3 regions of the Synechococcus sp. LTW-G genome follow, and region 1 is predicted to be linked to each of the others. Evidence: predicted binding sites of a transcription regulator. Region 1 holds the regulator's gene; each other region holds the start of a gene.
The links. The regulator NtcA, encoded in region 1, controls nitrogen genes in cyanobacteria. The targets are predictions, from matches to a motif close to GTANCNNNNGNTAC.

Region 1 (3,889 bases):
CTCACCAGAACGCGGCTGCCAAGTCCGGCGCTGCGCAGGGCCTGACTGAATACCCCACTGAAGCTGCCGCGGAAGGGAGCGGTGTGCACCTGAAGCTGACCCTCCTGCTGGGCCGCCAGGCGCACACTGCGCGCGGGGGCCGACGCGGGGACCACAGCCAATGGACGCAGGTGTCCAGCACGGGGCGTGGCTGCAATGCTGGCCGTCATCGAGTGCATGGCTGCCGCTTGGGATCCTGAATGTAGCGGCGTTAGGCCGTCCGGCAAGCAACAAGCACTACCTGTAGTGCAAACACCCGTACCATCGAGGCACTGAGCCAGCCCGCGATGAGCAGCACCCAACCCAGGCGGGACGGCCGCTGCGCAACGGACCTGCGCAGCACGCGCTTCGTTTGGGATCCGATGGGCTTCGCCCTGAGTTCCGTCACGGTGTACACAGGCAACACGGCTGTGATCTGTAGCGTTTGCTTAGAGGAGGGTGTTCCGAAGTGGCGTAAAGGCTCCGGCAAGGGCTGGCTGAGCGCCGACTACCGGCTGCTCCCAGCCAGCACCCCCAGTCGGCAGCCACGGGAGCTGATGAAGCTTTCCGGTCGCACCCAAGAAATCCAACGCCTCATCGCCCGCAGCCTCAGGGCCTGCCTTGATTTGGAGGTTCTGGGGGAGCGGACCCTGCAAATCGACTGTGACGTCCTTCAAGCCGATGCCGGCACCCGCACCGCAAGCATCACTGGAGCCTGGGCCGCCTTAGCCGTCGGCCTGCAACGCCTGGAGCAGCGCGGAGTGCTGGAACGATCGCCCCTGGTGGGGCAGGTGGCGGCGGTTTCCGTTGGCCTCGTGAATGGGGCCGCACTCCTCGATCTCGACTACAGCGAGGACAGCCGAGCAGAAGTCGATCTCAACGTGGTGATGAATCAAGAGCAACATTTGCTCGAAATTCAAGGCACTGCCGAGGGCGCACCCTTCAGTCGCCAACAGCTTTCCAGCCTGGTTGACCTAGCGGAAAGCGGCATCGATCAACTGATGCAGGCCCAGAAGCAGGCCTTGGCAGAGGCAGCAAATTAGTTTCAATGGCTACAGGGCGGCCCTGGACTGATCCGTAGGTTCCAGGCAACTCAGTCGCGCTGACATGGTCGTGGCCACGCAAGGATTCAGCCGCTACTCCCCTAGCCCTACGACCGGTACGTCAGTGATCGCACCGATCGCGGGGAGTCCCCTGCCGCCCAATGCCACGCTGCTGGATGTCATCCGGGGCCTGAGCGGTAGCACCACCGAAATCGTTGAGCGTGGCAAAACAATCTTTTTCCCCGGCGACCCCGCGGAAAAGGTTTATCTGCTGAAACGGGGTGCGGTCCGACTCTCCAGGGTCTACGAATCCGGCGAGGAAATCACCGTGGCACTGCTGCGGGAGAACAGCCTCTTCGGCGTGCTGTCTCTACTGACAGGCCAGCGTTCGGACCGCTTCTATCACTCGATTGCCTTTACTCGCGTCGAGCTGGTGACGGCTCCCGCCACCTCCGTCCGCAAGGCGATCGAACAAGACCCGGCGGTTGGTCTACTGCTTCTGCAGGGTCTCTCCTCTCGGATCCTGCAAACCGAGACCATGATCGAAACCCTCACCCACCGCGACATGTCCTCGCGACTGGTGAGTTTCCTGCTGGTGCTCTGCCGCGACTTTGGTGTACCCAGCAGCGAAGGAATCACGATCGACCTGCGCCTCTCCCACCAGGCCATCGCCGAAGCAATCGGATCGACCCGCGTCACGATCACCCGACTCTTGGGCGACCTCCGCAACGACGGGCTGGTGCAAATCGACCGCAAGAAGATCACCGTCTTCGATCCGTTGGCCCTCGCCAAACGCTTCAGCTAAACGGCTGAACTGGTGGCCGATCCCAGCTGCGTTCCAAGCCACCGCAACCGATACTGACCGTCGTCGCCCAACGTCGTGTCCGGCTGGATCCTGATCCTGGCGTTGCTGATCCTCGGGGGAGTGCTCTCCACCCTGGGGGATCGCTTGGGATCCAAGGTCGGCAAGGCGCGGCTGAGCTTGTTCCGGTTGCGGCCCAAGAAAACCGCCGTGGTGATCACGGTGCTGACCGGCAGCTTGATCAGTGCCATCTCCCTTGGCCTGATGCTGCTCGTCAGTGATCGCTTGCGCACGGGGCTCTTCGAACTCGATCAGATCGAGCAGCGCCTGCGGGACAGCCGCGATGCCCTGAGCTCAAGTCGCAAGGACCTGGCCCAAAGTCGGAGCGCCCTGCAGAGCGCAGAGAACGAGCGCAGCGAGGCCCAACGCCAACTCAAGGTGGTGGCCGAGCAGGCCAGCCGGCTGCAGAAGGAACTGGCTCCCCTGATGGAGCAACGCAAACAACTGGAGGCCGAGCGCGACCGCCTGAGCCGTGACATCGCCGCGAAGGATTCCGATCTCCAGCGCAACCGCACTGAGCTCGCCAAGCTCAACAGCAAGATCAAAAGCAGCAGCCAAGAGCTCGAGCGTCTCGAACGCAACCTGATTGCCTTACGTCAGGGTGATGTGGTGATCAGCAGTGGCCAAATCCTGGAGGTGGCCAAGGTTCGGATCGAGAAGCCCAGCCAGGCCCGAGACGTGATCCACGCCCTGCTGCAGCGCACGAATTTGAACGTCTACCAGCGCGTGCTGCCGGGCGAAACACCGAACCGTCAAATCCTGTTGGTGCCGCGCAGCGACATCAGCAAATTGGAGACCACCCTCAGCAAACGCGGCGAGTGGGTCGTGAGTCTGATCTCAGCGGCCAATGTGCTCAAAGGGGAGCGTCAGGTCGTGGCCTTCCCGGATGTCAGACCCAACAAACGGGTGGTGCGTAGTGGAGAACAACTGGCCACCACCGTGCTGGAGACCGATGAGCGCTCCCCGGATCAGGTGCGTAGCCGTCTGAACCTGCTCCTGGCAGCAGCCTTTACCCGAGCGCAACGTCAAGGGGCCCTGGCCAACGGCCTGCAATTTGACCCAGCACGCCTCAATCAACTGGCTGAGGCCCTCGTCAACCGCCCCCTGGGCGAGACCGCCAAGCTCGAGGCCGTCTCCAGAGGCAACAGTGATCTGGCCGACCCGATTGCCGTCGACATTCGCTGGCAGCGCCCGCAATGACTTGGATCGGACTCGATCCCGGCCGCAGCAAATGCGGCTTGGTCCTTTCTGACCACAGCACAGGCCAGATCGAGGTTGCCGCCGTGCTCTCCCCGGAGGAATGCTTCAAGCAGATTGCGATCTGGCAAGAGCGCCCGGGGATTGAGGGCGTTGTGCTCGGTGATGGAACGGGCAGCAAGCACTGGCAGCGGCAACTGAACGACCTTGGCCTGGCTGTCCAGGTCATCCCTGAAGCGGGAACCACCCTGGCCGCACGAGCCCGCTACTGGCAGCTGGAGCCCCCCAGGGGCTGGCGGCGAATGCTCCCCGAGGGCCTGAGGCTGCCCCCACGGGACTACGACGATGTCGTGGCTCAACTGCTGCTGGAGCGCCATTGGAGAACGGAGCTCAAGCGGGAACCTGGCTTGGTCGTCTTGCGCCAGCTCGCTGCCTAAAATCTGGCCCGCACGCTGAAGGCGTAGTCCCCACCCGCCTCCAGCTGGTAGTCGGTTTTCAACAGGAAGCGCAGCAACGCGTCCTGGATCAAGGCCCGGCCCAGGGAGGGCTCCACCTGCAGCTCGCCGCGGTCAAAGAACCAGGCGAACGTCCACTCGAACCCTCCAGCGCTGACCTCGCCCTCCAACACCCGCTGGCTAAAGCTTTGGCGCAGCACCCGCAATTGCGCCGTTGTCGTGGGGAGGCGACTCACGCGGACTCAGGCAGTGGGTTGCTCGACCAGCTTGGCGGCAGAGGGAGCAACAAAACCGTTGAGCCTGTTACCAGCCCG
Region 2 (3,889 bases), on a different contig from region 1:
ACGGCAGCTTTGTCAGTGCCACTGCTGCTCAGCCAATTCACAAACCGAGAGAAGACATCTCTCTTTTGTTGCGTCGTTGATGAAGACATGCGTCCGAAGTTGAGGGTGAGACGGTGCGATCTGATTGAGGACAGGCTTCAGAAGAAAGGAGCACCTGGTCTCAAAAATGCCGGTAAATGTGTAGTGCGGACTGCGGCTTTTTACGTCCTGGGCTTGGCGCCAAACTGTTCAATGAGAACCTCTTTCAGCACCGCTTGGATTTCACTGGCGGGAACTCCTTTGCGGTGCATCTCGCCGATTTGAGGGTTGGCACCTTGGGAACCGCCAATGGTGATGTTGTAGCCCTCGCCCATGCCGCCATCGGGCTGTTTGGTTTTGGTTCCGGTGAGACCAATGGCGCCCATGTAGGCCTGGCCGCAGGTGTTGGGGCAGCCCGTCCAGTGGATCTTCAGTTCCTCCGGAAGGACCAATTCACGATCCAGCGCTTCAGCAGCAGCGAGGGCTTGATCCTTGGTGTTGGTGAGGGCAAAGCTGCAGTAGCTGTTGCCGGTGCAGCTGACGGTGCCAGCGGCAATGTGGCTGGGGTTCATGCTGAAGCGCTGCAGCAGTGGTTCCGTTTCAAAGGCCTGGAGTTGAGCGCTGCTGATGCCGGTAAAGATCACGTTTTGATCTTCCGTCAGGCGCACGCTGCCGTCGCCATGGCGCTCGGCAAGGGCGGCAATGTCTTGGAAGTCTTCGGCCAGCAGGCGTCCGACGGGAACATGGACACCGGCGTAGTGCAGGTCCTGCTGCTTCTGCGGGTGGATGCCGTAGTGGGAGCGGGGTTCAGCGTCGAAGACTGAACCTGGATCTGGGGTCAGCGGACCAAAGCGTTCTTCCACCATGGCCCGGAAAGCCTCCAGACCAACCTCGTCGAGGTACAGGCGGAAGCGACCCTTAGGGCGCTTGTCCCGCTCTCCGTTGTCCCTCCAGATCTTGATCACGGCTTCGGTGATCGCGCAGATTTGATCTGGTTTGACCCAGGCGTTCAAGGGAATGGCATAGGCATTCATCTGGGAGGAGAGGATGCCGCCGATCCAGACGCCAAAGCCCATCTCGCCGTTGCGCTCAACGGGGTGGAAGGCGATGTCGTTGTGGAGCAGGAAGTTGTCGCGTGCACCAGCGACAGCCGTATTCCACTTCCGCGGAAGGTTGGAGAACTCGGGGTTGCCCTGGTGGTTGCTCGTGAGGAAGTTTTCGAGCTCCTGGGTGTACGGGCGAGTGTCGACAATCTCCAGGGGGTCAATGCCGGCAATGGGATTTCCGGTGACGTTCCTGGGGTTGTCAAAGGCCGATTGGATGGTGGTCAGGCCAACCGCTTTGAGTTGACCCAGAATCTCGGGCAGGTCCTCCAGGAGGATGCCGCGCATTTGGATGTTTTGGCGCGTGGTGATGTCGGCGCTTCCGTTGCTGCCGTAACGAGCCACGATGTTGCCGACGACCCGAAGCTGCTCTGCGGAGATCACCCCGTTGGGAACCCGCAGGCGCATCATGAACAGCCCTGGAGTTTTGGGTCTCCAGAACATTCCGTACCACTTCAGTCGCAGCTGAAGATCCGTCTCATCGACGTTCTCCCATCCAAGTTTGGCGAACGTCTCGATTTCGCTGCCGACGAGTAGGCCGTCTTTGGCCGCTTTGTTCTGCTCAATCTTATTGAGCTTTTTACCTTCGAGCCAGCTCGGTAGTGCGCTGGGTGTCTCGTTTGCGTTGGACATCGTTGGCGTCGCCACCATGGGAAATCGGTTCAGATGAAGTCAGCAACTGAGCCGTTTCCAAAACAAAGAACGACTAGTGAGAGGAATCAAATCACTCGCCCTCTGCACTGCTTTGTCGCCGTTGTTACGGATCGACGCCGTCCAAGGGGAGTGGTGAAAAGGGTGTCAACGGATACCTAAAGGGGCCCCATCTTCCGGGTTGATGGTCTCGCTCTTCGGCCCCGCGCAGCTCAGTATTGGCGTCCGATTTCGCCCAGCATTCGCGTCGCTCCACTGCGAATCATTTGCCAGACCTTGCCCATGGCGGCGAAGTCGGCATCGAGTTCGCGCCTCCATTGCGGGGTGGGCTGCATCTCCCGGTAGCGGGGGCGTCCGTAGCTGCTCTGGGGCCTGCGGCGGGAGCTGGGCAAGGGGCGGGCAGCTGGCATCGTGTTCCTATGAATCCGGTGGATGTGACTCCATCAGCAGGCCCGGGGTGCTGGCGGTGGCCGTTGCTACCGAAGCCCTCCGCTGCTGGGCCGTCGCCCTTGTTCTTGGTGGTCCATGGCCACGCCGGTGGGCAGATTCCCCAGGTCATCACTGAGCTGCTGAACGATCTCGCCCAGGCCCGTCAGGCTCCGGTTTGGTTGCAAGCCCTCACGGCTGATCCTCTGGAGCTGCCCCAGGGGCAATCGCTGCTGTTGGTGCCCCTGCTGCTGACGCCCGGCAGCCATGCCCGTAGTGATGTCCCGGGGATCCGTGATCGGCTGCGCCGAGAAGGGCATCAGGTGTGCACCCTTCCTTTCCTCGGGGCCTGGGGCCCCTGGTTGGAGCATTTGCGCGCGCTGAATGCTCCGGCTGTGTTGCACCATCCCCTTCGGCCAGGGGTGGCGGATCGCTACCTCTCGGCCCTGAGCCGCTACCTGGGGGTGCCCTGCTTAAGTGCAGATCGAAGCGCCCCGAGCGATGCGGCGGCATTGCCCTTGGCCCTTGCGCCCAATCGGATGACGGCCCACCTACGGACGGACGTCTCCCCATGTCTGGCGCTGCTGGAGCGTCCGGCCACCCGTCAGTTCTTGTTCAACCTCCTGCTCGATCTGCCATGACCGCTGACGTTGCCGGCAAGGTGTATCTGGTGGGGGCTGGTCCCGGTGATCCCGACCTCCTGACGGTCAAGGCCCAGCGTTTGCTCAGCCAGTGCGATGCCCTGGTCTATGACTCACTGGTGCCGCGCGAGGTCTTGGCCTTGGTGCCGGACGGTGCCGAGCAGCACTTCGTTGGTAAGCGCCGGGGCCATCACTCTGTGCCCCAACCCAGCACCAATGCCGTGCTGGTGGAGATGGCCAAGCGCCATCGCTGCGTGGTGCGCCTGAAGGGTGGGGATCCCTTTCTCTTTGGTCGTGGCGGTGAGGAGGCAGCCCACCTCGAGCGTCATGGGATCGCCGTTGAGGTGGTTCCCGGGGTGACGGCTGGGATCGCCGCCCCTGCCTATGTCGGCATTCCCGTGACCCACCGCCGTGCCGGCAGTTCCGTCACCTTCGTGACCGGTCACGAGGAGATTGATAAGCGTCGTCCTGGGGTGGATTGGCGCGGCTTAGCCCGCAGCAGTGATGGCCTGGTGATCTACATGGGCCTGCACAACCTGCCCCATATCTGTGAGGAGTTGATTGCCGGCGGCCTGGACGCCTCGACCCCTGCTGCTGCGGTGCAGCAAGGCACGGTGCGGGGGCAGAAGGCGGTGGTCTCCACCTTGGGTGGTTTGGCTGCAGCCGTTCAGGAGGCGGAGCTGGCCTCCCCGTCCATCGTGGTGATTGGCGATGTCGTCAGTCAGCGCGTTGAAAGCTGCGCCCCTGAGCCGGCCCTCGTGGAGATGCCGATTCCGCTCAAATAGGGCTGAGGGCGTCCCAGGTGCAGGGTTCGCAGGGACCATCCGCGAGGTGCTTGGCGCACCTGGGCGGAGAGCCACTGCTGATCCCGTTCCTTGAGGGCTGCTCGATCGCTTAGGTCTTCGCCGCCATAGAGCAGGTTGATGATCCGATCTGGGTCAAGCTCCAGTTCCGCCACCTCATTCCAGAGGCCTTGGCTGGCCTGGGCATCGGCCCGGCCGATCTGTGCCTCGGCGAGGGACTGGGCCAACAAGATCACCAGGGCCTGTT
Region 3 (3,889 bases), on a different contig from region 1:
TCCGGGGTCTGTAGCCAAGGCTTGAGGTCTTGGCCCTGCGAGGCAAACAGGCAGGTGTAGGCCATGCCATTGGCTGTGACCCGCAGCCGGTTGCAGTCGCCGCAGAACGGTTGCGTGATGGAGGCCACGACGGCAACGGCCCCGCGGCCATCGCTGTAACGCCAGCGGCTGGCGGTGCCATGGGTAGGGCGTCCCAGGGGCTCCAGGGGCCATTGGCTGCCCAGGCGCTCGATCATTTCGGCAGCGGGCACGACCTGCTCGGGGGACCAGCCGTTGCGGTTGCCCACATCCATGGTTTCGATCAGCCGCAACTCCAGGGCCTGGTCGCGGGCGAGGGCGGCGAGAGGTAGCAATTGATCGTCGTTGCGTCCCCGCTGGATCACGCTGTTGAGCTTCAGCGCGCCAACGGCGGGATCAAATCCAGCGGCCTTGGCCGCGGCGATGGCCGCCAAGACCTGCTGCAGGAGCTGTGCTCCCTGGTGCGGTCGGCCGCTCATCTCCCCGACACGCTCAGGCGCGACGGCATCAAGGCTGATGGTGATGCGCTGCAACCCTGCTCGCCGCAGCCGCTGGGCTCGCTCAGGGCTGAGCAGCAGGCCATTGGTCGTTAACGCGATGTCGCTCAAGTCCCGCAGGGGGCTGTTGGCATGCCTTCTTGCGAGGCCGATGGCCTCCAGTAAGTCCTCCAGATCAGGTGTCAGCAGCGGTTCCCCACCGGTTAGGCGCAGGCTGCTGACCCCCAGGCTGCAGGCCGCTTCGATCACCCGCAGACGCTGCTCCGTTGTCAGTCGGTCTGGTGCTTCTTCCCCGTCCGGTTGGCAGTAGGGGCAAGCCAAGTTGCAGCGCGCGGTCAAGGAGAGCCGCAGGACCCCAAGGGGACGCTGAAGTTGATCGGCGGCCGGTCCTGGGCTCATGGCATCAGCCTGGCTCGCTCCGTAGGCGTGTTCGCATTGAGGAGTTGCTGGGCAGGAAGCACCACAGCTTGATGGGGGATGGTGGCGAGCCAGCCCTGCCAGCGCCGCTCCCCCGCCTCTAGCGCCTGGGCGAGGGTGCTGCGCTGCTTGGCTCCACCCGGGTAGATCCCCAGCAGGGGCTGCAGCTGTTGGCCGTCATGGGCCACCGCAGCCTGGCCTGGCGCGAGCTCCCACTGGGTGATCAGCGACTCCAGCGTCTCTCGGCTCAGGCTGGGCATGTCCACCGGAGCGATCAGCACAGCGCTGTCGCCTGTGCTGGAAAGCACGTGTGCAAGGGCCCTGAGGGGGCCTTGGGCAGGCGGGGGCTCCAGGGTGAGGTGGACCCGCTCGAGCCCGGCCACCAATGCCGCATGGCTTGGGTATTGGCTGCAAACCGCGACCGATTCACAGACTCGACTGAGGAGCTCCGCAGTGCGTGAAAGCCAGCTCCCGCCATCGGGGTGCGGGAGTGCTGCCTTGTCTTGGCCCATGCGCCGGCTCGCACCGCCGCAGAGCACGGCGCCATGGATCCGCACTGGAGTCATGCCTGCACGATGTAGCGCTGGGAACCGCTCTTAATGTCGCTGTTGCTACCAAACAAATCCCTGGGCCTTGTTGCTCGGACAGGCGATAAGCCTGGTTGATTGCATTGATTAGCCCGCGTCCGGTCCGCGGCCTGGATTGATCTTTGGTAGCAGTCGTTACCCGTTGGGGTGGCTCTCGGGTGGTCCAATTCCGTCAGCGCTTGATGCGCGATTCCCCCGGTCGCTGCTTTTTGAAGGCCTGGGCTTACTCCACTGTCCCTGTCCTCCATGCTTGGCGATCTTTGGTCGCTCCAGGGGAGATATCGCACTCTTCATCTCACCTGGTTCGCCTTCTTCCTGACGTTTGTCGTCTGGTTCAACCTGGCTCCACTGGCTACAACGGTTAAGGCCGATCTTGGCCTCGACCTTGGTCAAATCCGTACCGTTGCGATCTGCAACGTTGCCCTCACAATTCCTGCTCGCGTGCTCATCGGCATGCTGCTGGATAAGTTCGGTCCCCGTAAGACCTACTCGGCGATTCTTGTCTTCTCGGTGATCCCCTGCCTGCTGTTTGCATCAGCGCAGGACTTCAATCAACTGGTGGTTGCTCGTCTGCTGCTCTCCATCGTTGGTGCTGGCTTTGTGATCGGTATCCGCATGGTGGCCGAATGGTTCCCGCCCAAGGAAATCGGGCTGGCGGAAGGGATCTACGGCGGTTGGGGCAACTTTGGCTCGGCCTTCTCTGCGCTGACTCTTGTCGCCCTTGCTGGCTTCCTGTCCTTCTCGGGTGGCTTCGAGCTGCCCACCGGCGCCATTTTGAATTGGCGTGGTGCGATTGCTCTGACCGGCATTATTTCGGCCGTCTATGGGGTGATCTACTTCTTTAGCGTCACTGATACTCCCCCCGGTAAGGCCTACCAAAAGCCGGCCAAGTCTGCTGGTCTTGAGGTGACTTCTATGCGGGACTTCTGGGGCTTGCTGGGCATGAATGTTCCCTTTGCGGCCATTCTCTGCGTGCTCTGCTGGCGCCTGCAAAAAGTTGGCTTCCTGAACGCCGGCACCTATCCCCTGGCGCTCCTGGCAGTTCTGGTTTGGTTCGGCTTCCAGACCTGGGGCATTATTCGCACCAACCGCGATCTAATCAACGGCGTTAAGCAATATCCCAAGGAAGATCGCTACGAGTTCAAGCAGGTCGCCATTCTGGAGCTCACCTACATCGTGAACTTCGGATCTGAGTTGGCGGTTGTCTCCATGCTGCCGACCTTCTTTGAGACCACGTTTGATCTGCCGAAGGCAACAGCCGGCATCCTGGCGTCCTGTTTTGCCTTTGTGAACTTGGTGGCTCGTCCCGGTGGCGGTCTGATTTCCGACAAGCTCGGCAGCCGCAAAAACACCATGGCCTTCCTGACCGGTGGCTTGGGCATTGGTTACTTGATCATGAGCATGATCAAGCCCGGCGCGTTCTCCGGCTCCCTGGGCATCACCGTCGCGGTGTTGATCACGATGCTGGCCTCGTTCTTCGTCCAGGCCGGTGAAGGTGCGACCTTCGCGATGGTGCCGCTGGTCAAGAAGCGTGTGACGGGGCAGATCGCAGGTCTTGTGGGCGCCTACGGCAACGTTGGTGCGGTTGCTTACCTGACGATCTTCAGCCTGCTGCCGATGTGGATGGGTGGTGGCAAAGATCCCTCTGCGGAGATCGTTGCCTCCTCCAACAGCGCCTTCTTCCAAATCCTCGGTACTGCGGGATTGATCGTCGCTTTCCTCTGCTTCTTCTTCCTGAAAGAGCCCAAGGGCTCCTTCGCTGAAGAGCATGCGGACGAGAAGGCTCTCGTCAACGCCTAATCCTCCCCGTCGCTGGGGTTCTCAGGGGGCGGCCATCACGAGCCGCCCCTTTTTCTTTCGACCTTGTTTCGTTCCTGGTCATGGCCCAGTCCGCTTCCGGCAACGTGCGTAGCCAATGCCCCTATTGCGGTGTTGGTTGTGGGCTTGAGCTGATTCCGCCGGCTTTGCCCGGTCAGGCGGTCAAGCGCGACGCCGAGGGCAATCCGATCTGGACCGCGCGGGGCGATCGCCAGCACCCCTCAAGCCTGGGCCAGGTCTGCATCAAGGGTGCGACCGTCGGCGAGACCTTGGACCGTGGGCGTCTCCGGGAGCCGCTCTATCGCTCCAGCCTGGACGACCCGTTTCAACCCATCCGGTGGGAGCAGGCCATGGACCTGCTGGTGGGCCGGATCCGCAGCACCTTGGCCACCAAGGGGGCTGACGCCATTGCCATGTACGGCTCTGGCCAGTTCCACACCGAGGACTATTACCTGGCCCAGAAGTTGTTGAAGGGTGCGTTGGGCACCAACAACTTCGATGCCAATTCCCGGCTTTGCATGAGCTCCGCGGTGGCGGGCTATACCCGCAGCC

Region 2: the regulator NtcA is predicted to act here: its motif matches at 1,917-1,930, upstream of ACXIQ9_RS05215 (ferredoxin--nitrite reductase).
Region 3: the regulator NtcA is predicted to act here: its motif matches at 1,645-1,658, upstream of ACXIQ9_RS05170 (NarK family nitrate/nitrite MFS transporter).

The regions. Positions count from the first base shown of each region.
Region 1 covers NZ_JBTKYW010000005.1:129,989-133,877, reverse strand. Annotated here, with positions in the region: gene ACXIQ9_RS09485 (cob(I)yrinic acid a,c-diamide adenosyltransferase) at 1-209, opposite strand, end outside; gene rph (ribonuclease PH) at 327-1,061, shown strand; gene ntcA (global nitrogen regulator NtcA) at 1,126-1,866, shown strand; gene ACXIQ9_RS09470 (DUF3084 domain-containing protein) at 1,942-3,123, shown strand; gene ACXIQ9_RS09465 (RuvC family protein) at 3,120-3,557, shown strand; gene ACXIQ9_RS09460 (DUF3146 family protein) at 3,554-3,811, opposite strand; gene pth (aminoacyl-tRNA hydrolase) at 3,818-3,889, opposite strand, start outside.
Region 2 covers NZ_JBTKYW010000002.1:245,694-249,582, forward strand. Annotated here, with positions in the region: gene ACXIQ9_RS05215 (ferredoxin--nitrite reductase) at 201-1,772, opposite strand; gene ACXIQ9_RS05220 (hypothetical protein) at 1,985-2,164, opposite strand; gene ACXIQ9_RS05225 (hypothetical protein) at 2,291-2,839, shown strand; gene cobA (uroporphyrinogen-III C-methyltransferase) at 2,836-3,624, shown strand; gene ACXIQ9_RS05235 (hypothetical protein) at 3,561-3,889, opposite strand, start outside.
Region 3 covers NZ_JBTKYW010000002.1:235,479-239,367, forward strand. Annotated here, with positions in the region: gene moaA (GTP 3',8-cyclase MoaA) at 1-914, opposite strand, end outside; gene ACXIQ9_RS05165 (molybdenum cofactor guanylyltransferase) at 911-1,498, opposite strand; gene ACXIQ9_RS05170 (NarK family nitrate/nitrite MFS transporter) at 1,766-3,319, shown strand; gene ACXIQ9_RS05175 (molybdopterin oxidoreductase family protein) at 3,400-3,889, shown strand, end outside.